Regions from separate parts of the Bacillus marinisedimentorum genome, predicted to be linked through region 2. Evidence: a T-box and tRNA genes for the amino acid it is inferred to sense, from the RefSeq annotation. Region 2 holds a T-box; the other holds one or more tRNA genes.
The links. A T-box is a leader RNA that pairs with one kind of tRNA and senses whether it is charged. The one in region 2 lies ahead of alaS (alanine--tRNA ligase), so its partner is inferred to be a tRNA-Ala.
Positions count from the first base shown of each region.

Region 1 (15,872 bases), on a different contig from region 2:
CAGCCGGTGTCCTTGCAGGGGTACTGATTGAGTCCGGTGCTGCTTCTGTCATTGCCGAGACGATTATTAAAAAGCTTGGGGAAACAAAGGCGCTTCTGGCACTGGCGCTTGCTACGATGATATTGACAGCTGTCGGCGTATTTGTCGATGTTGCTGTCATCACAACTGCCCCGATAGCCTTAGCTGTCGCCAACCGTGCCGGCCTGTCTAAAACAGGAATCTTGATCGCGATGATCGGCGGCGGTAAAGCAGGTAACATCATGTCTCCGAACCCGAACGCAATCGCTGCTGCGGATGCCTTCGACCTGCCGCTTACAACCGTGATGGCTGCAGGCATCATCCCGGCGATCTTCGGTGTAACGGCCACATACTTTATTGCAAAACGGCTTTCAACAAAAGGAACGTTTGTCACAGCTGAGGAACTTACAACAACAAAGCATGATAAACTGCCGGTCTTTTTGGGAGCGATTACAGCGCCGCTTGTCGCAATTGTGCTGCTGGCTCTCAGGCCGCTATTCGATATCGTTGTTGATCCGATGATCGCGCTTCCGGCCGGGGGCCTTATCGGTGCACTTGTCATGGGGCATGGCAAAAGGGTCAATGACTATGCCATCGTCGGGCTGTCAAAGATGTCTGGTGTTGCAATCATGCTTCTTGGAACCGGTACGCTTGCAGGCATCATCGCCAACTCAGGTTTAAAAGATGTTGTCATTAACGCGCTAAGCGCTTCAGGGCTTCCTGCTTATGTGCTTGCGCCTGTATCCGGTGCGTTCATGTCAATGGCAACTGCTTCAACAACCGCAGGAACTGTTGTAGCAAGTAATGTCTTCAGCTCAACGATTCTAGAATTGGGCGTTTCAGGACTTGCCGGTGCTGCCTTGATCCATGCGGGTGCCACAGTATTCGATCACCTGCCGCACGGAAGCTTCTTCCACGCAACAGGCGGAAGTGTATTCATGCAGCTGAAAGAACGCCTCAAGCTGATTCCGTACGAATCACTTGTCGGTTTTACACTGGCTGTCATTTCAACTCTTCTTTACGGCGTCTTTGGCTTCTTCGGTTAACCGTATCCCGTGCCAGGCAATTGCCTGGCACCTCCCTGCCACCATAATAAAATTGGAGTGAAGTTTGATGAAAATTGTGATTGCACCCGATTCATTCAAGGAAAGCATGACGGCGCTGGAGGCGGCCGATGCCATTGAAAGAGGCTGGAAGCAGGTGCTGCCTGATGGTGAATTCATTAAAGTGCCGATGGCTGACGGCGGCGAAGGGACCGTCCAATCTCTCGTTGATGCGACGAGTGGTTCGATCCGGACACGGTCAGTCACCGGGCCGCTTGGTTCACCGGTTGATGCTTTTTATGGCATTTTAGGTGACGGTAAAACGGCTGTCATTGAAATGGCGGCTGCTTCAGGCCTTCATCTAGTGTCTGCTGATCAAAGAAACCCGCTGATCACAACAACGAAAGGTACAGGTGAACTCATTCTTGCCGCAGTTGAAGAAGGGGCGGAAAACATTATCATCGGAATCGGCGGCAGTGCCACAAATGACGGCGGTGCCGGCATGGCGCAGGCACTTGGGGCCAAACTGCTGGATGAAAAAGATGATGAGCTGCAGCCGGGCGGCGGTGCACTCGAGTATTTAGAGCGTATCGATATCAGTCAAGTGGACGCGAGATTGCAAAACGTTTCTTTCATGATCGCCTGTGACGTAAACAATCCGCTTACAGGCGAAAAAGGGGCTTCTGCTGTATTCGGCCCGCAAAAAGGGGCAACACCTGAAATGGTCCAGACTCTTGATCGAAACCTGGGCCACTACGCTGGAATCATCCAGAGGGATCTCGGCAAAGACATTGAAGCAACACCGGGAGCAGGTGCAGCTGGCGGGCTTGGAGCAGGGCTCCTTGCTTTTTTGTCAGCGGAATTGAGACCCGGCATCGAGATTGTCATCGAAGCATCCGGCCTTGAAGCAAAAGTGAGCGGTGCGGACCTTATCATTACAGGCGAAGGTAAAATCGACAGCCAGACCATCTACGGCAAAACGCCGATCGGAGTTGCGGCTGTTGCAAAGAGATCCGGCATCCCGGTGATTGCACTTGCTGGTTTTGCAGGCCCCGATGCTGACGTCGTGTTTGATCATGGAATTGATGCGTTGTTCACAATCGTACCCGGACCTGTATCCCTGGCGGAAGCATTTGAAAATGCTGAAATCAACACAGAAAGAGTTTCACGAAACATTGCAAAAGTTTGGGCCAGATAACTCCCATACGGGGCATGCTATCTGAAAAATTCAACTTTTATCTAAAAAGAAGGGGTGGAAACCTCTTCTTTTTTTGTATATATAGGCGATAATAGAGGAAGGGAGCTACAATTGAGGAATCACATGGGAGGGATTTGGCCATGATATTAGCCTACGGAATAACTGGGGGGTATAAATACCCTGGCGAGCCTGAACGCCCGCAAACTGACAAAAATGCTTTCATTGAAGAATGCAAGTCGGTTGCTGATGAAATGGGAATAGAAGCTCAAGAATATAAAAAAGTGTGGGGCAATTTTTATGCCGTCGAATTTAAGATGGATGAAAAATCGATTTTTGCCGTACTGAATGCGTGCCATCCGGTTATGGCTTTTGCGGATTACGATTCATTTGGTCAGCTCGGTTCAGGCTACCGGTTGAATTTTATTGACGAGTCCGAACTCAGCCGGGCATTTTGCCATGATTATCTTGTATTGAGCAAGGAGGATCTTGAGGAACCTTTCGTACTGAAAAACCAGCCGCAGCTCCGCGATATTGAGTCTGTCAAGGAAAAAGTGAAGTACTACAATCCAAAAACAATCGGAGACGTCATCTTTAACTGCTGGGATTAATGAACGCTAAAAATACATTTATTCGTCCTCCTTATGCTGATTAACCCCCAATTTCGTTACAAAAAAATGAACCCGGAGCTGCATGATAAAATGTGTACGCTTACAAGTTGGGGTGTTTCTTGATTTAGGCAAGTTGTTCCGCTAAAGTGAAAAGTGACATCCAAAAATGATTGGAGGACGCAATAAATGAAACGAGTATCATTCGATTATTCAAAAGCTTTGCCTTTTTTTGGTGAGCATGAAGTTACATATTTGGAGGACATGGTAAAGGTTGCCCATCATGCCATCCATGAAAAAACCGGGGCAGGAAATGACTATCTCGGCTGGGTCGATTTGCCGGTTGATTACGATAAAGAAGAATTTTCCCGAATCCAGAAGTCTGCGGAAAAAATCAAGTCCGATTCTGATGTGCTGGTTGTTATCGGCATTGGCGGATCTTATCTGGGCGCCCGTGCTGCCATCGAGTTTTTGAATCATTCTTTTTACAATATAATTGACAGCGATAAGCGTAAAACGCCGCAAGTCCTGTTTGTCGGCAACCACATCAGCTCGACTTATGTGAAAGACCTGTTTGATGTTCTTGAAGGAAAAAATGTATCTGTAAACGTCATTTCAAAATCCGGTACGACAACTGAACCGGCGATTGCGTTCCGTATTTTCCGCAAGTTCCTGGAAGAAAAATACGGCCAGGAAGAGGCCCGCAAGCGCATTTATGCAACAACCGACAAAGAACGCGGTGCGTTAAAGCAGCTTGCTGATGAAGAAGGATATGAATCATTTGTCATTCCGGATGATGTCGGCGGGCGTTATTCTGTCTTGACGGCTGTCGGCCTATTGCCAATCGCTGTCAGCGGAGCAAACATTCAAGAAATGATGAAAGGTGCCGCAGATGCCCGCGGCGATTTGAGCGCATCCGAACTTAAGGACAACCCTGCCTATCAGTATGCGGCAGTTCGCAATGTCCTTTATAACAAAGGGAAAACGGTTGAAATGCTGATCAATTATGAACCGTCCCTGCAATACTTCTCCGAGTGGTGGAAACAGCTTTTCGGCGAAAGTGAAGGAAAGGATTTCAAAGGGATCTATCCGTCTTCCGCGAACTTCTCGACCGATCTTCATTCACTTGGCCAGTATGTCCAGGAAGGTCGCCGGATCCTATTTGAAACGGTCTTGAATGTCGGTGAAGTGCGTGAAGAAGTCATCATCGAGGAAGATGAGCAAAACCTTGACGGCCTGAACTATCTTGCCGGCAAGTCCATGGATTTCGTCAACAAAAAAGCGTTCCAGGGAACGATGCTTGCCCATACCGATGGCGAAGTGCCGAACTTGATCGTCAACGTCCCTGAACAAAATGAATACCATTTCGGCTATCTCGTTTACTTCTTCGAAAAAGCCTGCGCCATGAGCGGCTACCTCCTCGGCGTCAACCCATTCGATCAGCCGGGAGTCGAAGCCTACAAGAAAAACATGTTCGCCCTCCTCGGCAAACCTGGCTTCGAAGAAGAAAAAGCAAAACTTGAAGAACGGCTGAAGTAAACCCTACCAAAAAAGCGGACCGCTGCTGCGGTCCGTTTTTTTGTGCGTTTGAAAAAGTTGCCTGGCAATTGCCTCGCAATTGCCAGGCAATCATAGGTATATTTACCCAAAAAACCTGCACCTTTATGAAGGAATTGCAGTATAAAAAAGAAAGGTTCAAGAAGAATTCGGGCTTTTTATCCTGCTATATATTTTTTTGATAAAATGGTTATGAGACCATTTGCCCCCAGAGAGACTCCTCTGACGATCTCCTCACTATATTACTATTTTGTTTCAATCGTTCCCATCATGGACATGTTAGTTTGGATTTGGCCGAAGGCTTTGGTGCGCACTAGCGTGAAATGCTTTTTAATAAGCGTATTGGAGGTGGAGATAATGATGCAGGTGCTTTTGTGGACATGCGGACTTATTTTGTTTTTTTCCACTTATTTGCTTTTCCAGACGCTGCTCTTGAATATGACTGAGAAAGTGATAAAAGTACAACAAGACCCTTTACATGAAACAGACGACGAACAAATAGAAAAACAACCTGACTTTTAGACGAAAAAACCGGGCGCAAAAACAGTGCCCGGTTTTTGCATGAATCGTAAGTCTGCTGCAATACATAGCTGTCAAGTCTACTATCTGAAAATTAAGAAAACAAGTTGCTGTTTCCGCATAGCTTTGATAAAATTTAGGAGACGCTGAATGAATGTGTATTCATTTTTTGATTACGGTTTTACAGAAGGGGAGGAAGTTCAGTGAGGGAAGCGGTTATTGTAGAAGCAGTGAGGACACCGGTAGGACGCCGTAAAGGCAAATTGGCCAATTATCGTCCGGATGACCTGGCAGCTGAAGCACTGAAAGAAGTCGTAAAGAGAGCTGGAATTTCTGCAGAAGAAGTAGAAGACGTCATAATGGGGTGTGTCTCCCAGGTAGGGGAACAAGCGGCGGATATCGGAAGGGTCGCAGCGTTGATTGCCGGATTCCCGATTGAAGTTCCCGGGACAACAATAGACCGCCAGTGCGGGTCAAGCCAGCAAGCCGTCCATTTTGCTTCCCAGGCAATCATCAGCGGGGATATGGATGTCGTCATCGCCGCTGGAGTCGAAAACATGACGAGGGTGCCGATGTTTTCAAATATGGGTGAGGCCAAGTTCAGCGACAGGCTGACATCAAAATATGAAATGATCAATCAAGGATTATCTGCAGAGCGGATCGCCGAAAAGTGGGGATTCAGCCGTGAGGAAATGGATGCCTTTGCTGTAAAAAGCCATGAGAAGGCATTGAAAGCCAGGGAAGAAGGCCGATTCGAACGGGAAATCGTTCCGCTTGAGGTCACCCTTGATGACGGTTCTACGGTGACAATGACGGATGATGAAGGACCTCGGAACAGCACGCCTGAGAAACTTGCCGAACTTAAGCCTGCTTTCAAGGAAGACGGGCGTGTCACAGCAGGCAATGCGAGCCAGATCAGTGACGGTGCAGCGGCCATTCTTATCATGTCGCGGGAAAAGGCGGAAGCACTCGGCTTGAAACCGCGTTTCCGTATCGTGGCACGCACAGTCGTAGGTTCGGATCCGACGCTGATGCTGACGGGACCAATCCCGGCTACGGAAAAAGCGCTGAAAAAAGCCGATCTCACGATTGATGATATCGACCATTTTGAAGTCAATGAAGCATTCGCTTCCGTTCCGCTCGCCTGGCTGAAGGAAACAGGAGCCGACCCTGAAAAATTGAATCCGAACGGAGGCGCCATTGCCCTCGGCCATCCACTTGGTGCAAGCGGTGCGAGGCTCATGATAACTATGATATATGAGATGGAGCGGACGGGGGCCAGGTACGGGCTCCAAACGATGTGTGAAGGCCACGGCATGGCGAATGCGACGATCATTGAGCGGCTTGATTAAAAATCCGGAAACGAAAAGGGGGAGAGACGCCAGGTGAAACTTGCAGAAACAATCGCAGTGGTTACAGGCGGAGCATCAGGCCTCGGGGAAGCGGCAGTAAGGGAAATCGTCTCTAATGGAGGAAAAGCGGTCATCCTGGACTTGCAGGAAGAAAAAGGAAATCAGCTTGTAACTGATCTCGGCGAGCAGGTGCTGTTCATTAAAACTGACGTCACAGATGAAGCCAGTGTCAGCGGCGCCTTTGAGCAGGGAGCGGTGAAATTCGGTAAAGTCAACGCTGCGATAAACTGTGCCGGCATCGCAATAGCGGAAAAAACGATGGGGAAACGCGGGCCGCACAGCCTGGACAATTTTAATAAAGTGATCCAGGTCAATCTCGTCGGAACCTTTAATGTCATACGCCTGGCCGCTGAAAAAATGGCCGGCAATGAACCGAATGAAGCAGGCGAACGCGGAGTCATCATCAATACCGCCTCGGTAGCGGCATTTGACGGCCAAATTGGCCAGGCAGCTTACAGTGCCGCAAAGGGCGGGATTGTAGGCATGACACTGCCGATTGCAAGGGACCTTTCTTCGCTTGGCATTCGGGTGATGACGATTGCCCCCGGCTTGTTCAATACACCGTTATTTGCCACTCTTCCAGAAGAGGCAAAAGCAGCACTCGGTGCCATGACACCATTTCCAAAGCGGCTCGGTGAACCTTCCGAGTACGGACAGCTTGCCCGAAGCATCATTGAAAACCCGATGCTGAACGGTGAGACAATCCGCCTTGATGGCGCGATCCGCATGCAGCCGAAATAGATGAACAACTTTTAAGCCAGCCGGGCAGTTACATGTTCCGGCTTTTTTATTGTTAAGGAAGTTATAAACTTTCTGTCTGATGGATAAAGAGCCAGAAGGAGTCTTCCGGAAGCAGGCACCCGCTGCTATCGTCATAAACGGTGATCCCACCGGAAGGAAAGATCACCTTCTGGCCGATACCCCCGCTTATGCGTACGCAGCTAAGCGGGCGCCCTGTGCATTTATAGATGTCCGGCTGCGGGACAGGGTCTGTCCCCATGCATAAAAAAAGGAGTTCTGGCGTGAAAGCCGGGCTGAACGGCGCGAAACAGCTGCTCCGGCGTGAAAATTGGACTCTGCGGCATGAAATATGGGAGATTACGCGTGAAACAGTGAGAGTTTGGCGTGAAAGATAGCGGATACCGAGCGAAAGTAACACCCTCTGATTGCGATTGTCCGCATACGGCGTGAAAAGCCGGGGATATGGCGCGAAGAAACAGTCATCTGGCGGGAAATACGAAGTAAAGGAATCGTTTTTTTATAAAATGAGACAAATCCGGCAGGTTACCGGGACTAAATGGTGGGAGTGGTCCTGTATATCAGTATATAGCCCGGCTTGCTTGGTGGAAGAATGTGCAAATTTCCATGCCCCGGGCACTCAGGGCTGTGCTGGTTTGGCATCGTATTGGGATGCGGATCAGCCGCTCGCCGCCGGGAGGGAATGCTGATACCCCCGATTAAGCGTACGTCGCTAAGCGGGCGCCTTGCGGCAGTTTTTATTTGCAAGCATATCCGCCAGCTCCACAAACTTATCTTCTCAAAACCGTGTAAAAATTCCGCTTCCGGAAAAGCTAAGCAAAAGCCTTTCGGAAGGAGTGTCAGCATGATTACGATCGATTCCAAAATAGAAAACACGACAAAACCATTATATGAACTCGAAACATTGATTAAGCCGCTTGGCTATGAGATCGGCGGGAATTGGGACTATGACCACGGCTACTTTGATTACAAAATTGATGGCGAGGTCGGCTATCAGTTTCTGCGTGTCCCTTTTACTGCAGTAAAAGGGACGCTGGATGCACGCGGCGCGATTGTGCAGCTTGGGAAACCGCTTGTCCTTTCCCACAAATATCAGCGCGGCCTTGATGATCATGTCCACAATGGAAACTTCAAGGCTTCTTTTGACCAGTTTTCCGAACCGCAGGATCCGGATGCTTCTGTCGATGAAGAAACAGTCGAAACAGGAAAGCGGCTCGTTGCAGAGCTGGAAAAGGTTCTCGGCTTTGCGGATTAGCTGCTGATGACAAGGAGCTCATCGTTTTCATGAAGCATATAAGACGGCTCAGGGTTGATGAGCGTCACGCCTTCCCGCCGAACGCCGATCAACAGCATGCGATCGTTGAATAATAACTGGCTGCAGTTTGAGAAAGTGCCGTTAATGCATCCGGGCGGCACTTTCATATAGGTGAACTTATTCCCTTTCAAATGATCAAGCAGCGTATTTACTGCCTCAGTCATTCCATTTGATACAAGGCTGTTGATCATAACATAGCTTGTGATCTGGTTCGTTTGGATAATTTCGTCCGCCCCTGCCCGCAAGGCATTATTCACCTGTTCACCTGTCAGGAGTTCAATGACGCAATATGCCTCGGGATTCAATCCTTTTACAGCAAGGAGCGCAAGAATGGACTGCATATCGGCTTCGATTTCTGTCCGATGCTGATCAGCTGTGATCAGCACCAATTTTGCCTCATGGACACGCGCGTCCCGCAGGGTATTGTCATCTATCGTATTCCCCCGGACGAAATGGATCTGTTTCCCTGTCAAAGGATTCTTCTTCAGCGAGTTGTCAATCAACACAATTTCGAGTTCACCCTCAACTTTCTGCAATTGCTCAATCGTTTGCCTTGCGCGTTCATTCCAGCCGATTACAACAAGATGGCGGCTACCCCTGTACGCTGTTTTTCCTTCAATAAAAGCGTTTTGCCGTTCAATTACATAACTTGAAATGTTCGCAAAATAGTAAGTCACAAAACTTGCTCCCGCCAGGATGAGAAAAATGGCAACAATGCGCCCTGTAACCGTATGTGGGGAAAAGTCCCCATAGCCGACAGTCGAAGCCGTGACAATAACCCACCAGATCCCGTCAAAGATAGACGGAAAGTTTTCCGGTTCGATATAGTGGATGGCAATTCCGAACAGCAGTATGATAAATATGATGATAATCAGTAAGCGGGCCAGCATCGATGACCGTAAATATGCGGTCGTTACAGGATTATATCTCAAAAGAAATTCCCCCATTTATGTTCTTTTAGCAGTATATCCTTAATAAAAAGAGTGTATAAGAAGAGGATGGAAATGAAGCTTGAAAATCGTTATTTCAGTCTCTCCCGTGAACAGGTCACCAAATATTACAAGTTTTAAACGTTATAGCAGAGGAAAATCACATGACAAGGAGGCTTATTAACATGAGAGATTCAGCTTCCATTGCAAGTACGTTCATTAATTTCATTTTTGGCGTTGCGGAAGCGATTCTTGGTTTCCGGCTCATCCTCAAATTTTTCGGGGCCAATGAGGGGACGCCTTTTGTCCAATGGGTTTACCGGTTAAGCGAGCCGTTATTAACGCCGTTCCAAAATATCTTTCCGCCGCTGGAGCTTAATGAACGATTTGTCGTGGATTTAACAGCTTTATTTGCAATCATTGTATACAGTGTCATTGCCCGATTGCTTACAGAGTTGATTGTGAGATTGGGCAGGACGTAATACATTAAATTATCAAGGTGGGAATGGGATGCTCTTACTCACGGGCAATCTCATTCCCTTTCTTTTTTCTGGATATATAGGGAAAAACTATTCTACAGCGAATCTATGGAATAGAACAGAAGATACAGGAGGAGATAACCGTGTTCACGATCAAGCCAATCGGTTATGTGAAAAGCAGCCGAAAAGAAGTTACTGATGATGAATGGGGAAATATCACGGCAGAAATTGAGCTCACAGACGAATTTACCGGTGAAAGCCTGCAGGGCATCGAGGATTTCAGCCATGCGGAAATTGTGTTTTACTTTCACCTGGTTCAAGACGGAAAAGTGGAATACATAGCAAGGCACCCGCGAAATAATCCAGCATGGCCGAAGACAGGTGTTTTCGCCCAGCGCGGCAAAAACCGCCCAAACCGTTTAGGAATAACGATCGTCCAGATCATAAAAAAGGAAGGTGCAAAATTAATTGTAAAAGGTCTTGATGCCGTTGATGGAACTCCGGTGATCGACATCAAACCGGCCATGAAGGAGCTGTATCCGTGCGGCCTCATTAAGCAGCCTGAGTGGGCTGATGAGTTGATGGTCAATTACTGGGAGAAAATATAATGTCTAATTAAAACAAAAATAAAAAGAGCGCTTGCCTTCATAATTTGTTTCATGCTATAATTCTTTTTGTCGAGAAAATTATATCATGGGGCATTAGCTCAGCTGGGAGAGCGCTTCGCTGGCAGCGAAGAGGTCAGCGGTTCGAGCCCGCTATGCTCCATACCCATGAAAAAAGCCGTTTCCTAAAGAGGGAACGGCTTTTTTTGTACAGTTAAAGCAGTCTGATAAACCAGCGTGTATCCCCGGCTTTTTAACATATATTATAAGGTATAGCGTTAAAAAATACGAAGGCAGGATGATTAACATGAAATTGCTGATGAATGCCTTATTTATTATTTTATTATTAGGAGTGACTTTTTTCGGACTGGGTCCCGTGTTGATGGCAGACGGGTCACCACTCGAAAGAATGATTACTCTTGCTGTAGTATTGCTGGCCTATCTGATCGTGGTTGCAGGTTTTCTTTTCTTAAAGGGAAGAAAGTGAAAATCATGATATTAATCCAGCAGACACAAGAATCCGCCCGGGCTTTGGATTCCGTCCCTTCGGTTTTGGGCGTCCGTTTGGATTCGGCCGTCCATTCGGTTATGGGTTCGGCCGCCCGTTTGGATATGGATTCGGCTTCCCGTTTTTGACCGGGCTGGCGGCAGGGGCATTGTTGTCTCCGGGGGTTGGTTACCATTATTATGGATATCCTTATTATCCATATGCTTATCCGTACCCGTACCCGTACCCGTGTCCTTATCCTTGCTGCTGAAAATTTGTCTTATGGTAAGAAACTCCGAAACGTTGGGGGAAAGTGAAATAGCAGCAGTAAGTGCAAGATAAAAACCTTTCAATGAACAAAAAAAAACGCTTGGTTTTCAATGACCTGCCCCCTGCCTGTCTTTTATACAGGGAGCAGGTCATCAATCCATGCGTTTTTCATTTATGCATAGGTTTTTAGGCAGAGATAACGATGACACCGCCACAATGAGAAAGCGGATGAAATTCGCACTTGTATTCATTCTTTAGCGAGGACTTCATCTCATCATACACGAAATAAAACTCATCATTGTCCCAGCGGCTTACATTATCCTGCCGGCAACGATTCAGTTTCTCCCGTGTCTCAAAAGCAATATCACCAATGAATAGTTGTCCGTCTTCCTTAAGAAGGGGTAACAACTTAACGATAAATGATATTTTTTCTGTGTCGGTTAAATGGTGCAATGTATAGGTGCTTACAATAAAGTCGTATTTTTTCTCCAAGAATTCAGGAGGCAGTCCATTAAAAATATCCCACTCTACTAAATTTGCTCGGGGCATTTTAGATTTGGCGATTGAAATCATATTTGATGAAAAATCAAAGCCATCTATTCGATGTCCATTTTCATACAGTTTATTTGTCAGTACCCCTGTTCCAAATCCTATATCCAAAACGTTAGAGCGTTTCTTTTGCATGACGGCATTAAAAATAGTGTTTAGAATTTGTTTATATCCTGCAAAAGGATAAAGATTATTTTCTTCACTTACTTGTACAGTTTTATCATAATCATCTGCCCATAAATCAAACCCTTGTTTATCTAACACGAATGCTCCTCCTATATACCTTGAAATTTTTACGAGCATTCATTAAATCAATTGAATTACTCGTATCTAGCCCCAATAAAGTTATTCTTTAAACGATTAGCAATGATCATTTCCATTCCATATCCCACCTTTCACTTCAATATCTAAATAGTAGCATAAACACTAATGCTTACCATTCTATTCTTTTGTACCAGAGCTTTCTTTGAACATAATTCTCAAGATATTTTTAAAAGGGAATTTGATTAACGGAAAATTGCAGGGGAAATACATAAAGGAGGCGATATTCCATAAGGAGGTATGGCATTGAATGTAAAAGCGGTATTTCTGAACTGCACGCTGAAAAAAAGTCCTGAAACGTCAAATACAGACGCATTGATTGATCAGGCAGCAAGCTATTTTGAAGAAGAAAATGTAACTTCAGAGATTATCAGGCTGGCAGATTACAATATTGCTTACGGCATTTCAGCGGATGAAGGTGAAGGGGATCAGTGGCCTGAGGTTTTTGAAAAAGTTTTAGATGCGGACATCCTGGTAATCGGGACACCGATATGGTTAGGCGAAAAAAGCAGCATTGCTGCAAAAGCGATTGAACGGTTATACGGCGCAAGCGGTATGACAAATGACAAAGGCCAATACATTTATTACAACAAAGTTGGCGGAGCGGTTATCACCGGTAATGAAGATGGAGCGAAGAACAGTGCAAGTTCCATCTTGTATGGACTATCTCATATTGGTTTCACGATTCCGCCGAATGTGGATACGTATTGGGTCGGGGAAGCAGGCCCCGGTCCATCGTTTATTAAGGCAAACGGTGAAGAAAATGAGTTCACGCAGCAGCATGCAAAAATCATGGCCTATAATCTCCTGCATTTTGCCCGTTATTTGAAAGAACACCCGATACCGGCTGAAGGCAATGTGATCAAAGAAAAGTGAATTTTTATCTTTGATTCTATAAGAGCCGCTCCCTTAAAAAGAGCGGCTCTTAAGCTTTTATACCGGTTCCGTTTCCAGCACCTGCTTCTGCATCTTCTTTGTCAGCTTATTAAAAACAAGCGTATACGAATGCGAAATCAATTCTTCCAGCAAGCCGTCCGGCAGATTTGCATCAAGATAAATCGAGTTCCAATGGGTCTTGTTCATGTAGTAGCCAGGGAAAATCCCTTCGTAAGTGTCTCTCAAAATTTCTGTCCGTTCAGGGTCGCACTTCAGCGAAACGATCGGTGTACCTTCCGCATCGCCGCCCATCATCGCGTACATTTTTCCGCCGATGTGATAGCGGTCTGCACTCCATTCGGGTTTGTAGTCATGTGTCGTGCCTTTTAATCCCAGGCAATACTGATGGATTCGCTCTTTCATTTCATCACCTCTTTTGAAATCTTTTTACAGCGACAGCATCGCGCCTCTTTCATCGAAGACTGCATCCGGATTCCACGCCACTTCCCACAGGTTATTTTCAACATCCGCAAAGTAAGAGGTCCGCCCGCCCCAGAAGGCGTCACCAGGTTCCCGTACAATTTTGCCCCCATTACGGCGGACGTGCTCGATCACCGTGTCGACCTCTTCCCGGGTGTTCACATGGATTGCAAGTGTGATTGCGCTGAAAAAGTTTGGATCTTTATGCAGTTCCACACCTGCGTCTTTTTCCAACTCACCCAGCGGAAACAAGGAAAGCAGAACACCGGCCGTCTTGAATACAGCATAAGTATCCGAACTGATTTCGGGTTCTTCCCAGCACAGTCCCTGATAAAAAGCCCGCAATGCAGGCAGGTCAACTGCTCCGATCGTCACTAAAGAAACACGCTGGGGTACCATGCATCTCACTCCCTGTCATTATGGTTAACTAAAGTATAACTCAACCAACTCAACCCTTCTTGTAAAAATCGGACACCGTCAATTGTGAAGGGGTTTTGCCGGTATGTTTCACTAATTCATGATACAAGTGGGATTCATCATAGAAGGATAACGCCGTATCACAGTCAATCAATGAGGAGGGCCGTTTCCTGGTAAAATCGGACAGCAGCAGCTGGAAACGGATGACCTGGCTGAATTTTTTGGGGCTGAGGCCGACCCTTTCATCGAAAAGCCGCTGGAGTGTACGGGTTGACAGCTGATGAGCCCTGCTGATTTCTTTTACTGATAACCTGCCGCCGGTTTGAACGATATGGTGTAAGATCGTTTCGATCCGTTCATCCTGTAAGGATAAAACAGGCTGTTTCTGTATCTTTTTTAAAAAGAAGTCATTCAGTTTTTGTATCAATGTCTTTGTATCGCTGCTGCTTGTGAAGATCTTCAACAATTCCCTGGCTAAAAGTGGATCGATATCTTCCATTGCATACATTTGATTGGTGAAATGACGGGCGGATTCCCGAATGAAAAGCCGGGAAACACCGGGGAGAAACCGGATGCCGAAGGTTACGTTTGATGAACAGGCCGGTACCGGGACCGCAAAGTGGTGCCCGAAAATTCCGCAATACGTAAGATGGAAGCTGTTTTTCGAGGCGTCATAATCAAATAGGATATCGGAGCAGCCATCAGGAATGACGAGCGATTCCCCTGCTGAGCCTGAGGTTTGGAGGGGCCGGGATTCCCAATAGCAGGCAATATAAGCCTTTAAGCGTTTGTGGGGCTCAAACTCCCGGTATTCTGTTGAAGCGGATGTCATAACGACCGGGGACAATGGTGTTTCTGCCATCACATTTAACTCCTTTACGGCTGGTACACTGGCCTATTTTTTCTACTTCACCAGCAACAGGATATATAAGATGGAACCGAATGTTAATAAAACATGCAGTGCTATTAATTTTATCATACGCTTCTTTGTGTTGCCGTTCATCATAATGATCCCGATTACGACAGGAGTCATTATTCCAAACGTTTCAAAATCGCCTAAAAACGCAAAGACATGGAATTTCTCGGTCAAATAGATGTAGGCTGTTATAAAAACAATGAAAACTACGGTTTCCTGAATAGAGTTCAAAAAAACTTCAACCTTTCCCGATATGGATATATATTCCTATAGAACTTCAATAAACAGAAATAAAACCCTTCATCAATCGAAAGCTATTCAAAAAATTGGCAGAAATCAACAGGACTTTTTTATAACGTATTGAATTACTAAAAGCGGTGGAGTTAGGGACCACCAGCAAAAGGGGGATACGATGAAACTGAAAATCATACATACAAATGACATTCACAGCAATTTCGAAAACTTTTCCAGAGCCGTGACGCTCATCAGGCAGCATGCAGATGAAAATACGATTGTTCTCGAAGCAGGCGATTTTGCGGATTTTAAAAGCATCGAATTGCAGGGCACCAGAGGGGGAGCGGCGGTCGAACTGCTTGAGTATGCAGGTTATGATGCGCTCACGATCGGTAATAATGAAATGTTCAACAGTGTGGAGACGCTTGAATACATGGCAGAAAGCAGCCCGGCACCTTTTATCAGCAATAATCTATCAAAAGCCGATCGAACGCCGGTGAGCGGTATTGTATCAAGTGCCATTCTTGAAAAGAACGGGCTGCGGATTTTGGTTACCGGTTCCTCGCCTGATATGGGAGAATTTAATGACGGCCTGAATATCCATATAAAAGATTATAAGCAGGCACTGGCTGAAGAAATGAGTCGAAATGCCGGCAACTATGACCTGTGCATCGTGTTGAATCATATCGGCACCGCCGACGATGAAGAATTGGCAAAAGAGATGGACGGGATTGATATCATCATCTCCGCCCATGATCATCAATTATATGATCAAGCTAAAGTCGTGAACGGCACCATTATGAACAGTGCCGGGTTCTATGGGCAGCACATCGGCATCCTGGAAGTGGAGTTCACGGACACCAGCCTGCACCTCATAAAGTCT
Region 1 is NZ_LWBL02000049.1:33,272-49,143, forward strand. It holds gene A4U59_RS14780 (GntP family permease) at 1-1,064, shown strand, start outside; gene A4U59_RS14785 (glycerate kinase) at 1,132-2,259, shown strand; gene A4U59_RS14790 (hypothetical protein) at 2,400-2,867, shown strand; gene A4U59_RS14795 (glucose-6-phosphate isomerase) at 3,054-4,403, shown strand; gene A4U59_RS21425 (hypothetical protein) at 4,779-4,943, shown strand; gene A4U59_RS14800 (thiolase family protein) at 5,144-6,292, shown strand; gene A4U59_RS14805 (3-hydroxyacyl-CoA dehydrogenase) at 6,326-7,093, shown strand; gene A4U59_RS14815 (YugN-like family protein) at 7,956-8,366, shown strand; gene A4U59_RS14820 (potassium channel family protein) at 8,363-9,358, opposite strand; gene A4U59_RS14825 (YggT family protein) at 9,541-9,837, shown strand; gene tsaA (tRNA (N6-threonylcarbamoyladenosine(37)-N6)-methyltransferase TrmO) at 9,978-10,442, shown strand; tRNA gene A4U59_RS14835 (tRNA-Ala) at 10,530-10,602, shown strand; gene A4U59_RS14840 (DUF6954 family protein) at 10,747-10,926, shown strand; gene A4U59_RS20965 (hypothetical protein) at 10,937-11,197, shown strand; gene A4U59_RS14845 (class I SAM-dependent DNA methyltransferase) at 11,383-12,009, opposite strand; gene A4U59_RS14850 (flavodoxin family protein) at 12,313-12,942, shown strand; gene A4U59_RS14855 (MmcQ/YjbR family DNA-binding protein) at 13,000-13,365, opposite strand; gene A4U59_RS14860 (VOC family protein) at 13,390-13,821, opposite strand; gene A4U59_RS14865 (helix-turn-helix domain-containing protein) at 13,871-14,701, opposite strand; gene A4U59_RS14870 (hypothetical protein) at 14,744-14,986, opposite strand; gene A4U59_RS14875 (bifunctional metallophosphatase/5'-nucleotidase) at 15,168-15,872, shown strand, end outside.
Region 1: it encodes a tRNA-Ala, which carries the amino acid that the T-box ahead of alaS (alanine--tRNA ligase) is inferred to sense. The anticodon was not compared.

Region 2 (15,872 bases):
GCGGCAAACAAGCTCGATCCGACCCGGTTCAAAATAGCGGACATCAGTGATACGAGTTATGATCCGGTAGCGAAAGTCATTCGCACGAAACTCCGTAAAGACGGCATCAAAAAAGGTGTAACTGTCGTTTATTCGGATGAAAGACCGATAAAGATCCGTGAGGATGTCCGCAAAGAAGTCGCTCCTGAGGACCCTGCCACGAGAAAGGCGGAACACCCCCCATCCTCGAACGCTTTTGTCCCATCTGCCGCAGGCCTTATTATGGCAAGCTATGTCATAAGGGAACTTTTGAAGGAGTTTGAAATCGACCGCGTTGATTAATTGAAAAAGGGAGCCGCTGTTCCGGTGTGAGGCAGCGGCTTTCTTTTTGTTATCAGATGCCTGCTTTTTTTGATGCTGAACGGCGAGCCGGAAATATTGGAGGGAATATCGTTCAGTGCCAGTACTGAGCGGCAAGCTTATGGTACTGGAACCGAAACTTATTCATTGCCTATACTGATGGTTTAGCTGAAACTCAGAGTACTGAATATAATTCAATGCCTATACTGAGGGGGTGGCTGAAAATCAAGGTACTGAACTTTATTCTGCCTATAATGAAACGGCAAGACAATGATGAAGGTGGTGAGTTACCATTCAGTGCCAATAATAAGCGGTCAGCTGAAAATACAGGCACTGAATGCCAATTCAGTGCGGATAACGAAAGGGGCAGCCGGAAATACAGGCACTGAATCTCTATTCAGTGCGGATAACGAAAGGGCAGCCGGAAATACAGGCACTGAATCTCTATTCAGTGCGGATAACGAAAGGGCAGCCGGAAATACAGGCACTGAATCTCTATTCAGTGCGGATAATGAAAGGGTCAGCCGGAAATACAGGCACTGAATCCCAATTCAGTGCCCATAACCAGCGGCAAACCGAAAACACGGCACCCCAAATCTTGTCCTTCCGACAATGAATTCTTATTTCGCCCTCTAAACATCGGTCATCCAACCAAAACCAAAACCAAAACCAAAACCCAGTCCCTATACCTAAACAGAACGAAAAAAATAGACACGGAAACCCTTTTCCCGTGCCTAATCGAAAACCGAACATAAAACCTATATAATCCATACTCATTCTCAATGCTATTTCTCTCGCTTGCCTTCTTTTTCCGACCGCTCTTTAAAGTATTCCAGGCGCTTGCTGATGTTTTTTTCGAACCCTCTTTGCACAGGTTCATAAAATGTTTTATTTTTCAAGTGATCCGGCAAATACTGCTGCGGGACATACCCATCAGGATAGTTATGCGGATATTTATAGCCTTCTCCGTGTCCGAGCCGGGACGACCCTTTATAATGGGCATCCCGCAAATGGGTTGGGACGCTGCTTGCCTTTTCTGTTTCAACAGCTTTGAGGGCACTGTCGATCCCTTTTATGACAGCGTTGCTTTTCGGGGCCGTTGCGAGATACAGAACCGCTTCGGCAAGCGGAATCCTCGCTTCCGGCATTCCGATGAAGTCGACGGCGTAAGCGGCTGCCTGTGCAACCAGCAGGGCGTTTGGATCGGCGAGCCCAACGTCTTCAGCGGCATGGACATAGAGCCGCCTTGCTATGAACCGCGGATCTTCGCCGGCATAAATCATCTTCGCAAGCCAGTACAGGGCGGCATCCGGATCTGATCCCCTGATGCTTTTTATGAATGCGGAAATCGTATCATAATGGTTATCACCATTTTTGTCATAACGGAGGACGCGCTGCTGGATCGACTCTTCCGCTATCGGCAGAGTGATATGGATGACGCCGTCTTTATTTTTATCCGTAGTGACTACGGCGAGCTCCACAGCCGCCAGCGCCGTGCGGGCATCACCATTGGCGATATTCACAATATGATCCATCGCCTCGCTGTCAAACCCGATATCGTACTCGCCAAAACCCCGTTCTTTGTCGGCCAGCGCTTTCTTGATCGCCGCCCTTATATGGTCATCGGTAAGCGGCTCGAATCGGAAAAGCCGCGATCTGGATAACAGCGCAGGGTTGATTTCGAACATCGGGCTCTCGGTAGTTGCCCCGATCAAAATGACCGTCCCGTCTTCAACAAACGGGAGGAGCGCATCCTGCTGCCCCTTGTTGAACCGATGAATTTCATCGATGAACAAAATGGTTTTCCGGCTTTCCATCGTAAGCCGCTCTTTAGCCCGGTCCGTCACTTCCCTTATATCTTTGATTCCTGACGTCACCGCATTTAATTGTTCAAAATAAGCTGCCGTGCTATTTGCGATAATCCGGGCCAGGGTCGTTTTGCCTGTACCGGGAGGACCGAAAAAAATCATCGGCGTCAGCTGGTCTGCCTGCACAGCCCTCCGCAAAAGCTTCCCTTCACCGATGATATGCTCCTGCCCGACAAACTCATCAAGCGTCCGCGGCCGCATGCGGCTGGCAAGCGGTCCCCTGATTTGTGTATCATCGTCTGCATTGAAATCAAATAAATCCATCGAACATACCGTCCTTTCTTTCATCATTTGAAGAATACAACTCGAGAGTCCGGAATGCAAGGATAGGCTATTTTGTGCTATAATAACTGAAGCCTAAAAGAGGATAACATCTATAGCTCTGTCACGCATGCCTCGTTTAACACAGGGCTTTTTTGCAATCATTTTTAAACAATACTAAGGTGAATTGAATTTTTGGGTTGATTTAGTCGGTAGAATGACCGTGTATCAGGGTCAGTCCTGCGTTTGCTGCAATCCAACCGAGACTCCGCGGAGGCAAGAGCTGTCGAGGATCTGGCGGCGCTTTATTTTCAACATTAAGCTTTTAAGAAGCCAACAATATTTAGTAAGATGCCGGGAGGTGGGGGGAAATTGAAAAATAACAGAATGACACCAAAAGAAAAGGTTGTCCGCTGGACGTTTTTTACAGTCGGACTGATCGTGCTTGCCCTTGGCATCTCGATGACAATCCAGGCAAAAAACCTCGGGATCGGGCCGTGGGATGTTTTCCACTATGGCCTGTTTTTGCAGCTCGGCCTGACCATCGGCAGCTGGGCTATTATTTCCGGTCTTGTCATTATCGCTTCTGTGTCGATCGCGCAGCGGTCGATTCCTCAGGCGGGTACGATATTAAATATGCTGCTGATCGGAATTTTTATAGACTTATTCAATTTTATATTGACTGAGCCTGCAACTTTGCCGGGCCAGATTGCGATCTTTATCGCCGGTACGGTCGTTCTGGGCTATGGTATCGGCATTTATGTTTCAGCCGACCTTGGAGCGGGGCCGCGCGACAGCTTGATGCTGGTCGTTTCCGAAAAAACAGGCTGGAATATGTCCTGGGTCCGAAACGGCATGGAAGTCGCTGTGCTGATCCTTGGCTTGATGCTGGGGGGGCCGGTGGGTGCGGGAACAGTATTGATCGCGTTTTTGCTGGGGCCGATTGTCGGCTTTTCACTTCCGCAGTCACGGGAATTGCTGAAATTTGTATTGGAACGGGGGAAGGATGATGAAAATTTCCACGAAGGGGCGGTACGGCCTGACGATTATGATGGCACTCGCCAGAAAGTACGGTGAGGGGCCTGTTTCGCTCAAGACGATAGCGGAACAGCATAACCTGTCTGATCATTACCTGGAACAGCTGGTGCCGCCGCTCCGGAATGCCGGGCTTGTCAAAAGCATCCGCGGGGCATACGGAGGCTATAAGCTGGCTAAAGCACCTGATCAAATCACAGCAGGTGATATTATCCGCATCCTTGAAGGCCCGATCAGCCCGGTTGAGGTCATGGATGATGAAGAACCGGCTAAACGGAATTTATGGATCAAGATCCGTGATGCGGTGAAAGACGTATTGGATAATACGACCCTGGAAGACCTGATCACATACGAAGATGATCAGGAACAGGACGCATATATGTTTTACATTTGATCGGGGAACAGGCGATTGCCCTTTGTTCCTGGAGGCCAGCCCTGTAAAGCTGTGCGGAATTACTGAAGATAAAGCAGGTGATTTAAAAATGGAACGCATTTATCTGGACCATGCCGCCACAACGCCGGTTCATCCTGAAGTGGTGGAAGCGATGCTCCCTTTTTTCACAGAAAGTTTCGGCAATCCATCAAGCATCCACTCTTTTGGCCGTGAAGCAAGAAGGCTGGTTGATAAAGCGAGGCGGACGATGGCATCTGCAATTGGTGCCAAAGAGGATGAGGTTATTTTTACAAGCGGCGGCACGGAGGCGGATAATCTTGGCATTTTAGGAGCAGCGCAAGCAAATTCCCATAAAGGGAATCATATCATTACGACCGCTATCGAGCATCATGCTGTTTTGAATACTTGCAAGGAACTCGAAAAACGGGGATTCAGCGTTACCTATTTGCCTGTTGACACGAATGGGATCGTTTCCCTCCAGGATTTGCAAGAAGCTGTTACGGACAGCACCATTTTAGTTACGGTCATGTACGGGAACAATGAGGTTGGAACGATGCAGCCAATCCGTGAAATCGGTGAGTTTTTAGAGGGGACTGATGTTTTGTTCCATACCGATGCAGTTCAGGCATTCGGGTATGAAGAAATCGATGTCGATCGGCTGAAAGTGGATCTATTATCGGTTTCCGGGCACAAAATAAACGGCCCGAAAGGAATCGGCTTTTTATACAAGCGCACAAAAGCCAGTCTTGCGCCCGCCCTTTTCGGCGGGGAACAGGAAAAGAAACGCCGCGCCGGCACAGAAAATACGACGGCGATCGCCGGTTTCCAGGCTGCAGTGAAACGTTTGGCCTCAAACAAAGAAAACTCGGCCCAAACGTATGGGCAATTCAAAAAGCGGATGACAGATATTTTTACAGAAGAAAATATCAAGTTTGAGATAAACGGCAGCAAACACCAAGTGCTGCCGCATATATTTAATGTTTATTTTCCGGGCATCCCGCTTGAGTCAATGCTGGTGAATCTCGATCTGTCGGGCATAGCTGCATCGAGCGGTTCAGCCTGCACAGCAGGGACCGTCGACCCTTCACATGTGCTGAGCGCCATGTTTGGGAAGGAATCGGAGCAGGCCAAAGCGTCGATCAGGTTCAGCTTCGGTTACGGCAATACGATTGAGCAAATTGATAAAGCTGCCCGGGAAACTGCGAAAATCGTGAAACGGCTTGTAAAATAAGCTACAATAATTGATATATCGGGAGGTGGCAACAATGATGAACAAGCGTCCTGAAGACACCCGTGTCGTTGTCGGCATGTCAGGCGGAGTGGATTCTTCCGTGACTGCCCTCCTTTTGAAGGAACAGGGGTATGAAGTCATCGGCATTTTCATGAAAAATTGGGATGATACCGATGAAAACGGCGTATGTACCGCTACACAGGATTATGATGATGTCATTAAAGTCGCAAATCAAATCGGCATTCCATATTACGCGGTGAACTTTGAAAAACAATACTGGGATAAAGTATTCCAATACTTCCTTGATGAATATAAAGCCGGGCGCACTCCGAACCCGGATGTCATGTGCAATAAGGAGATCAAGTTCAAGGCCTTTTTGGACCACGCCCTCTCACTTGGCGCCGATTATGTGGCTACCGGGCATTACGCACAAGTAGACCACAGCGGCGAAGAAGTGAAGATGCTGAGGGGAGTAGACTCCAATAAGGACCAGACGTACTTTTTGAACCAGCTTTCCCAGGAGCAGCTATCGAGAGTGCTGTTTCCGCTCGGACATCTCGACAAAAAAGAGGTGCGCGCCATTGCCGAAGACAGAGGGCTTGCTACAGCGAAGAAAAAAGACAGCACGGGCATCTGCTTTATCGGCGAACGGAACTTCAAAGAATTCCTGAGTGAGTTCCTGCCTGCCCAGCCGGGAAAAATGCAAACAATCGAAGGCGAAGTGAAAGGCAGGCATGACGGGTTGATGTATTACACGATCGGGCAGCGGCACGGTCTTGGAATCGGCGGTGATGGTGAACCATGGTTTGTCGTCGGGAAAAACCTGTCCGAAAATATTCTGTATGTCGGCCAGGGATTCCATAACGATCTGCTTTATTCCCATGAACTTACAGCTTCGGATGTCAACTGGGTAAGCAGCCGGAAACCGCCAGAAAGCTTCACATGCACTGCCAAATTCCGCTACAGGCAGCCTGACAGGGAAGTGACCGTCTTGCAGGAAGAAGATGGCACGGCAGTTGTCAAGTTCAAAGAACCCCAGCGTGCAATTACACCGGGACAGGCTGTCGTCTTTTATGACGGCGAGGTTTGCCTCGGCGGAGGAACGATCGATGATGTATACAAAGACGGCAAACAGCTGACATATGTGTAAAAGAAGCTGACTCTAAAGGTACCGCTCTTTTCAATTCATCAAGTGGAATTCAGGCTCTCACACATCAGCCTGCCTCCTTGATAAATGGAGCAGCCAGGAGTCGGCTTTTTTCCTATAAAGAAAACAGTTTCAAAAAGCAGGCGTATAAGGTGAAATCGAGCGGGTTTGACGGCCGGTTTTTCAACATTGACTTTAGCCGAGCTTTGCTTTGCATAGAATGGACGCCTTGCAGCCAAGTGCCGCCGATGTTACATAATGGAAAACTCTCAGTTGCAATGTGGAGTGTGATAGGAGATGAGATATTATGGATAAAAATGAATTAGGCATTCACTATATGAAACAAGAGAAGTTCGAGGAGGCAATCAAAGCTTTTAACGAAGCGATTGAAGAACAGCCGGATGAGCCGGTTGCTTATATTAATCTCGGCAATCTGCTTGCAAGTGCCGGAGAACTGACCAGGTCGATTGCTTTCTTCGAAAAAGCAATCGAGCTGGATGAAAACAGTGCCGCCGCCTACTATGGCGCCGGGAACGCATTTTATAATCTGGACCAATTCAAAGACGCCGGGGATATGTATGATAAGGCTCTGGAAAAAGGGCTGTACGAAGCGGATGTTTACTTCATGTCAGGAATGGCTTTTCTCCAGTTAGAGCAAGTGCGGCACGCTTTGCCGCGTTTCCAGCGGGCAGTTGAATTGAATGGTGATGATGCAGAAGCACGTTTCCAATACGGAATGGCGCTCGCCGGCATGGAATCGATTGACGAGGCTGCGGCACAGTTCGAAAAAGTGCTCGAACTGGATGAGTCCCATCCGGATGCATGTTTCAATCTCGGTGTGGCGCGGCTGTATGAAGAAAAACCATATGAAGCGCTGGAGCTCTTCAACAGAGCGCTCAAGATCCAGCCTGATCATTTACTTGCAGCCAACGCGAGGAGCAAAGTGGAAGAAATGCTCAATGATAAAGATGACGGTCGGCCATAAGGATATATGGAAGGGGGAGCGGAGGACGATGAAAGAACAGAAACGAATGGATCTTTTTGATGAGGAGAAAAAATATATAAAAGGTAAACTCATTGTGATGATTTTCCACAATGAGCAGAATCTATACTCCGTTGCCCGTATTCGAATAAAAGAGACAAACGAAAATTATGATGAAAAAGAAGTTGTTGTCACCGGCAATTTCCCCCGGCTCCACGAAGAAGAAATGTATACGTTTTTCGGCAACTTCAAAGAACATCCGAAGTTCGGCTTGCAGTACCATACCGATCATTACCGGAAGGAGCTTCCGCAATCAAAGGAAGGCATCATCCAGTACTTATCAAGTGACCTGTTCAAAGGCATCGGTAAAAAGACGGCTGAAAATATTGTTGAGACACTGGGTGAGACAGCGATTTCCCAAATACTCGAAAACTCAGCGGTCCTGGAGAACGTCCCGCGCCTGCCTGAAGAAAAAGCTGAAACGATTAGCCGTACACTTCAGGAAAACGAAGGGATGGAACAAGTTATGATCGCCCTGTCACAGTATGGATTCGGGCCGCAGCTTTCCATGAAAATATACCAGGCCTATCTTGATGAAACGCTTGAAGTGCTTGAAAGCAACCCTTATAAGCTGATCGAAGATATAGAGGGAATCGGATTTGCCAGAGCAGATGAACTGGGCCGTGCTTTTGGCCTGAAGGGAAATCATCCAGACCGCATTAAGGCCGGTATCCTGTATTTGCTCGATCAGCAATCGATGCAGGAGGGGCACGTCTACTTGAAAAAAGATGCCCTCCTTGCAAGCGCAAGCAGCCTCCTTACGAATGACGAATATGAAAATGAGGCGGTAAGCGAGGGAGAAGTAGCTGCCGAAATTGAAGCATTGTCTTCTATGGAAAAGCTGGTTCTTGAAGACGGCAGAGTTTATCTGCCTTCTTTATTCTTTGCGGAAAAAGGCCTGGTCACGAACATACACCGTATCCTGACCCAATCCGAATTTGCCGATCAGTTTCCTGAAGCGGAATTTCTTAAGGAATTGGGCGAGCTTGAGGAACGGGAAGAAGTGGAATTTGCACCGACACAAAAAGAAGCGATCCAGAAAGCACTTTCTTCCCCGATGATGATTTTGACCGGAGGGCCTGGTACAGGTAAAACGACGGTTACGAAAGGGATTGTCGAAGTTTTTGCCGAATTGCACGGCCTATCGCTCGAACCGAAAGATTATATGAACAAATCAGAGCCTTTTCCGGTATTGCTTGCCGCCCCGACAGGCCGGGCCGCCAAACGGATGAGCGAGGCGACAGGCTTGCCGGCGGTCACCATCCACCGCCTTCTTGGCTGGAACGGAAACGACGGCTTTGATCATGATGAAGAGAACATGATGGAAGGCCGGCTGCTGATCATTGATGAAGTGTCAATGGTCGATGTGTGGCTGGCCAATCAGCTGTTTAAATCGGTGCCGGAAAAAATGCAGGTTATTCTTGTCGGCGATGAAGACCAGCTTCCTTCAGTCGGCCCTGGCCAGGTGCTGAAGGACCTTCTCAAATCAGGGTCTGTACCGACAGTGAAGCTGACAGATATTTACCGCCAGGAGGAAGGATCCTCGATCATCGAGCTTGCACACAGCATCAAAAACGGCACCCTTCCGGAAAACCTGGCTGCTCCTCAGAACGACCGGCGCTTTTTTCCATGCAGGGCAAACCAGGTGCTGGATATTGTGGAACAGATCAGCGCAAATGCAGTCAAGAAGGGATATGCTCCGAGGGATATCCAGGTGCTCGCCCCAATGTATAAAGGACCTGCCGGTATTGAGCGGCTGAATCTCATGCTGCAGAAATTATTCAATCCGAAGAAAGAAACAACAAGGGAAATAACAGTTGGCGACCTTGCATACAGGGTCGGCGATAAAGTGCTGCAATTGGTTAATCAGCCGGAAAAACAGGTGTTCAATGGCGATATCGGCGAAATTGTTGCGATTTTTTACGCAAGGGAGAATACTGAGAAAGAAGATCAGCTTGTCGTATCGTTTGATGGCATCGAAGTCACTTACAGCCGCCAGGACCTGAACCAGCTGACACATGCCTACTGCTGCTCGATTCATAAAGCGCAGGGAAGCGAATTTCCGATTGTCATCATGCCGATCGTCCAGGGATATTACCGTATGTTGAGGCGCAACTTGATTTATACCGGTATCACGAGGAGCAAACAGTTTTTACTCCTGTGTGGTGAACAGTCAGCAATCGAGACGGCTGTCAATCGGACGAATGACAATTTGAGGCAGACAACACTCACAGAAAAGCTGGCTGAGGTGCTCGGACCCGCTTCCATTCAGGAAGACGGAGTGCTGCAGGATGGTTCAATACCCCGTACGGAGGATGACCTTGAACTGGAGCTTGAACCGGATGAGGACATGGAAAATTTAACGCCGTATGACTTTCTCGATTAGCAGCACAATATAAATGTTCGGAAAGGCGGCGTTATCTTTGCGGACATTTCTTGAGGTAAGGGAAGCGGCGGTACACAGTCGCAGCTCCGGCAAAAAAATCGGCACTGTTAAGGATTTGCGCCTGTATAAAGACGGAAGCATCGCCGGACTTGAATGCAGAACCGGACGATTATTCCGGAATGGAGTGCTCATTACGTTTCCGGACATCCAGGTAATCGGTCCCGATACTGTATTTATCAATAGAGAGAACGCTCTGCAAAGAAATGGATACCGGGATGCCCTGAATGTTTCAGAACTGGTCGGGAAACCCGTTCTGACAGAAGGCGGCGAGGAATTGGGATTGCTGGAAAATGTATATTTCCATGAAAATAGGGGGATACTTCTAGGGTATGAAGTGACGAACGGATTTTTTACTGATCTTGCAGAAGGCCGCGATGTGTATTTCACGGATTTCCCGGCAGAGATCGGTGAAGAAGCTCTTATCGTCCGCTTGAATTCTTAATCCTGGGAGGCCCCTGTTATGCAATGTCCAAATTGTAATTGCAAAGATCTGGGTAAAATAGGCGCAAATCAGTATTATTGCTGGAACTGTTTTGTCGAACTGTCGATTGTCAAAGGCCGTTTCTCTTTGCACCAGGTTGAAGAAGACGGAAGTTTGAGCTCGCTTGATGACTTGTTTACTGAAGAACAAACACGACTAGAAATGTAATTTCCTGCAGGTGGTGAGCGGCATGGGCAAAATGATCGGATCAATCGCTGCCATGGGTCTCGGTGCAGCGGCTTATCGCATGATGGCTGAGGACGGACGCGGAAACAGAATGGCAAACATGATGTCATCCCGTCCGGTAAAAAGATTCCGGAAGCGGCTGGCCAGATCCATTTACTGATTTTTTCCGGAACCGCATGCTTGAATGCATGCGGTTCTTTCCGTTTTGTGAAAAGGTTCAGGGCAGAGCAGGAAAAGGTGACGATACAAGTATAAAAGAGACTGTTTTAAGCTAAGGATGCAGCCTGTCTTGTAATAGAATCCCTTCTCTAAGAAAACACTAGGCAGAGGGGGGATCAATTGTGAACAGGGAAACAGCTGTACCTCTTTTATACAGGCTGGCAATCGTCTTGCTGAGCTTTTTATGCCTGTTTATTCTCTGGAAGCTCTCACCGGTGTGGAAGCCGCTTCTCACCGTTTTCAGCAGTGTGCTGCTGCCTTTTTTCATTGCGGCTTTCATCGCCTATTTGCTTCATCCATTCATTGAAAGAATCCACGGGCTGGGAGTGCCGCGCAGTCTTGCCGTCCTGTTTATCTATCTGCTGTTTTTTGGCGGCATCGGCTGGGCGGTGTATAACGGGTTCCCGGTTATTCTGCGGCAGCTGAGGGAGCTGGCTGAAAAACTCCCGGATCTCATCAATGTATACAGGGAGTGGATCCGGCTGTTTTACGAGAGTACTGCCGACCTTCCTGAAGGGGTGCATGACCGGTTTGAGCAGCTGCTGGCTGCCATCGAGGAAAATATAAGCAGCACAATTGAAGGCGTCCTCTTATCGCTCAGGAGCATCGTGAATAATTTAATCCTCATCGCTCTCATCCCGTTTATCGCGTTTTATTTTTTGAAGGATTATAAAAAAATCAACCGGGCGGCATGGTATATCACGCCGCGCCGCTGGCGGCCCCCGCTAATCAAATTTTTGCGCGATGCCGATAAAACACTCGGAAATTATATTCGCGGCCAGCTGCTCGTTTGCCTTTTCATCGGTGTTTTCGCATTTGCCGGGCTTTGGGCGGCCGGAATGCCTTACCCGCTTTTGCTCGCTTTCATTATCGGCATCACCAATATCATTCCATATTTCGGGCCTGTCATCGGAGCGCTGCCGGCTGTGATCATTGCCCTCACCATTTCAGTCAAAATGGTTATCATCGTGATCGTGATCATTTTCATCTTGCAGATGCTGGAGGGCAATCTCCTGTCTCCGCTCATTGTGGGAAAAACATTGCACATTCATCCGGCTGCAATCATGTTTGCGCTCCTGCTGGGCGAGCAAATCGCCGGAATCACCGGGTTGATTCTTGCTGTCCCGGCTTTTGCCGTTTTGAAAACAGCTGTTCTGCACGTTCACGGGCACTTTGCGGCAAAAAGGCGAAATGAAAACGGAATGACTTGAACATTGACAAATAACGGCCGGCATGTCTATAATATCGGCATAAATAAGTGATAGTGTGAAACTGATGACGGATCGAGTATGCCGCAGCCCATCAAACAGAGAAGGATTCCCTGGCTGGAAGAATCCCTGATGAAGAGCGGCAGAACGCTAATCCCGAGCGCAGGCCAAAACCTGCCGTGCTGCCGCGTTAAGGCTGATTGAGGTGATGGGTGCACTGCACCCGTAATCAGGGTGGTACCGCGAGCGAACTCTCGTCCCTGCAAGGGATTGAGGGTTTTTTGTATGCGCAAAATTACATAAAAATTTTTGGAGGGTGAAAAATGAAACCATTCAGTTCAGCTGAAATCCGCCAGATGTTCCTGGATTTCTTCAAAGAAAAAGGCCACGCTGTCGAACCGAGCCGCTCGCTTGTCCCGCAGGATGATGCTTCCCTGCTCTGGATCAACAGCGGAGTTGCCACATTGAAAAAATATTTTGACGGACGGGTCGTGCCTGAAAACCCAAGGATTTGCAATGCGCAGAAGTCAATCAGGACAAATGATATTGAAAATGTCGGAAAGACGGCCCGCCACCATACATTTTTTGAAATGCTCGGCAATTTTTCAATCGGCGACTATTTCAAGAAAGAAGCAATCGAATGGGCTTGGGAATTTTTGACTGATGAAAAGTGGATGGCTTTCGATACTGAGAAACTTTCCGTTACGATCCACCCGGAAGACGATGAAGCATTCAGGCTCTGGCATGAAGAAGTGGGATTGCCGGAAAATCGGATTATCCGCCTGGAGGAAAATTTCTGGGATATCGGTGAAGGCCCCAGCGGACCGAATACGGAAATCTTTTATGACCGCGGTGAAAAATACGGAAACGATCCAGATGACCCGGAATTGTTCCCTGGCGGTGAAAATGAAAGATACCTTGAAATCTGGAACCTGGTGTTCTCGCAATTCAACCATAACCCGGACGGTTCTTATACGCCGCTGCCGAAAAAGAATATCGATACCGGCATGGGACTTGAACGGATGGCATCTGTCACCCAGGATGTCCCAACCAACTTTGACACAGACTTGTTCTTGCCTATCATCCAAGCCGCTGAAAAAATATCGGGACACGGATATGGCAGAGATACTGAAAAGGATGTTGCGTTTAAAGTCATCGCCGATCACATCAGGACGGTCACATTCGCCATTTCCGACGGTGCGCTCCCTTCCAATGAAGGACGGGGCTATGTGTTGCGGCGCCTGCTCCGCAGAGCTGTCCGCTACTCGATGAAAATCGACATCAACCGTCCGTTCATGTATGAACTTGTGCCGGTTGTGGGCACTATCATGAATGACTTTTATCCGGAAGTGAAAAATAAAGAGGAATTCATCCAGAAGGTCATCAAAAATGAAGAAGAGCGTTTTCATGAAACGTTGCACGACGGGCTTGCCATTTTGGAGCAGTTCATCGAGAAGGCGAAAAACGGCGGCAATGATTCACTGTCAGGGGAAGATGCATTCAAGCTTTATGATACGTACGGATTCCCTTATGATTTGACGGAGGAATATGCCCATGAAGCAGGCCTGTCCATTGATGAGGAAGGCTTCAATAAAGAAATGGAGAAACAGCGTGAACGCGCACGGGCGGCCCGGCAGGATACAGGTTCCATGCAAATCCAGGGCGGTGTGCTTGGCGACATTCATGCCGAGAGTGAATTCATCGGTTATGATAAGCTCAAAGCCGAAGCCGAAGTGAATGTCGTCCTTCAAAACAAGGAATATGTGAGTGAACTTGCTGAAGGAGAAGAAGGCCACATCATGCTCGACAGGACACCGTTCTATGCGGAAAGCGGCGGGCAGATCGCAGACCACGGTTTTATTTCCAATGACAATGTCAAATGTTTTGTGAAAGATGTGCAAAAGGCGCCGAACGGCCAAAATCTCCATCATATCGAAGTCCGGCAGGGCGTATTGAAAACCGGCATGAATGTAACGGCGGAAGTGGATTCGGCCAGTCGGGCGAAGATCACCAGGAACCATACGGCAACCCATCTGCTCCATCAAGCACTTAAAGATGTGCTCGGTGATCATGTCAATCAGGCCGGATCCCTTGTGGCACCTGACCGTCTTCGTTTTGACTTCAGCCATTTCGGGCAGATTTCGGCTGAAGAACTTGATAAAATCGAAGAAATCGTCAATGACAAAGTGTGGAATAATATCGCTGTTGAAGTCATGAATAAGCCGATTGAAGAAGCGAAGGCAATGGGTGCAATGGCGCTGTTCGGTGAAAAATACGGAAATGTTGTGCGAGTTGTAAGGGTTGGCGATTACAGTCTTGAGCTATGCGGCGGCTGCCATGTTATGAATACAGGAAATATCGGCCTTTTCAAAATCGCTTCTGAATCTGGAATCGGTGCTGGAACAAGGCGGATTGAGGCCGTAACAGGTGAAGCGGCATACAGGCTCATGAACAGCCAGGTAGACGTGCTGAAAGAGGCGGCAGGACTGTTGAAGACAAGGCCGGAAGAAGTGCCGGCACGGGTAAAGGTGCTGCAGGCTGAAGCCAGGCAGCTTGCACGTGAAAATGAGTCCCTGTCCACAAGGATCGGCAACATGGAAGCGAAAAACCTGACTGCGGAAGTGAAAGAGGTCAACGGTGTTCACTTGCTGGCGAAAAAAGTGAATGTCCAGGACATGAACAATCTCAGGAACATGGTCGATGAATTGAAAACGAAGTTGGGGTCTGCAGTTGTGATTCTCGGCACGTCAAATGACGGGAAAGTTAATCTTTCGGCAGGTGTTACGAAGGACCTTGTAGAAAAAGGTTATCATGCGGGGAAACTCGTCAAAGAAGTGGCATCCCGCTGCGGCGGCGGAGGAGGAGGCCGCCCGGATATGGCACAGGCCGGCGGAAAGAATCCGGAAAAACTGGAAGAAGCGCTCGCATATGCGGAAGAATGGATGAAAACCATTTCCTAATAGCCGCTCGTTCGTGTACAATGGAGAAAAACTCCATTGTACACTTGTTTTACCAATCGTACGTGAATCTTTACGGAGTTTGAAAGCGAGGTGCAGCACTCATGAGTTCAATGGACAAAACAATGAAGTTTAATTTTCACGAAGAACCCCAGGAGCATAACGTCAAAGAAGTGATGTTCACCGTTTACGCAGCCTTGCAGGAAAAAGGCTATAACCCGATCAACCAGATCGTAGGATATTTGCTGTCAGGTGATCCCGCATACATCCCGCGCCATAAAGATGCGCGTAATATCATTCGAAAACTGGAACGGGACGAGCTGATTGAAGAACTCGTCAAATCTTATTTGAAACAGCATAAAGAGGGCTGATATGCGCATAATGGGATTAGATGTCGGCACCAAAACAATCGGCGTTGCCGTCAGCGATGAGATGGGCTGGACAGCACAGGGGATTGAAACCGTAAAGGTCAGCACCGACCAAAACATTACCGGCATAAAACGCATCAAAGAGCTGGTTGAAAAGTATGAGGTCGATAAGATAGTCGTCGGCCTCCCGAAAAACATGAACGGCACAATCGGCCCTAGAGGTGAAGCCTGCATCGAGTATGCCGATTATCTTAAACGCAAGCTTTCCCTGCCTGTTGAAATGTGGGATGAACGATTGACAACCATGCAGGCAGAGCGGGTGTTGATTTCAGCTGATGTGAAACGGAACAAACGAAAAAAAGTTGTGGACAAGATGGCAGCCGTCATGATTCTACAGGGCTATCTTGACAGTAAATCTTAAAAAGAGGTGTTACATTTGGCAATCGAAGACAAAGAAAGAATTATCATTCCGGATGAAAACGGACAGGAGCATCTTTTTGAAGTGGTATTCACATTTGATGTGGAGAACACCGGCAAATCTTATGTCGTTGTTTCCCCTATGGGCGGGGACGAACAAAACCAGGATGAAGAAGATGAAATGGAAGTGTTCGCTTTCCGTTACGAGGAAAAAGAAGAAGATGATGACGATCTAGCCCTTTACCAGATCGAAACCGATGAGGAATGGGACAT
Region 2 is NZ_LWBL02000038.1:698-16,569, reverse strand. It holds gene A4U59_RS11065 (tRNA threonylcarbamoyladenosine dehydratase) at 1-321, shown strand, start outside; gene A4U59_RS11060 (hypothetical protein) at 610-882, shown strand; gene A4U59_RS11055 (AAA family ATPase) at 1,125-2,471, opposite strand; gene A4U59_RS11050 (YczE/YyaS/YitT family protein) at 2,856-3,545, shown strand; gene cymR (cysteine metabolism transcriptional regulator CymR) at 3,478-3,897, shown strand; gene A4U59_RS11040 (cysteine desulfurase family protein) at 3,986-5,128, shown strand; gene mnmA (tRNA 2-thiouridine(34) synthase MnmA) at 5,166-6,278, shown strand; gene A4U59_RS11030 (tetratricopeptide repeat protein) at 6,583-7,260, shown strand; gene recD2 (SF1B family DNA helicase RecD2) at 7,289-9,703, shown strand; gene A4U59_RS11020 (PRC-barrel domain-containing protein) at 9,741-10,205, shown strand; gene A4U59_RS11015 (hypothetical protein) at 10,224-10,412, shown strand; gene A4U59_RS20875 (DUF3918 family protein) at 10,435-10,590, shown strand; gene A4U59_RS11010 (AI-2E family transporter) at 10,772-11,860, shown strand; T-box leader at 11,916-12,122, shown strand; gene alaS (alanine--tRNA ligase) at 12,181-14,817, shown strand; gene A4U59_RS11000 (IreB family regulatory phosphoprotein) at 14,919-15,185, shown strand; gene ruvX (Holliday junction resolvase RuvX) at 15,187-15,603, shown strand; gene A4U59_RS10990 (DUF1292 domain-containing protein) at 15,619-15,872, shown strand, end outside.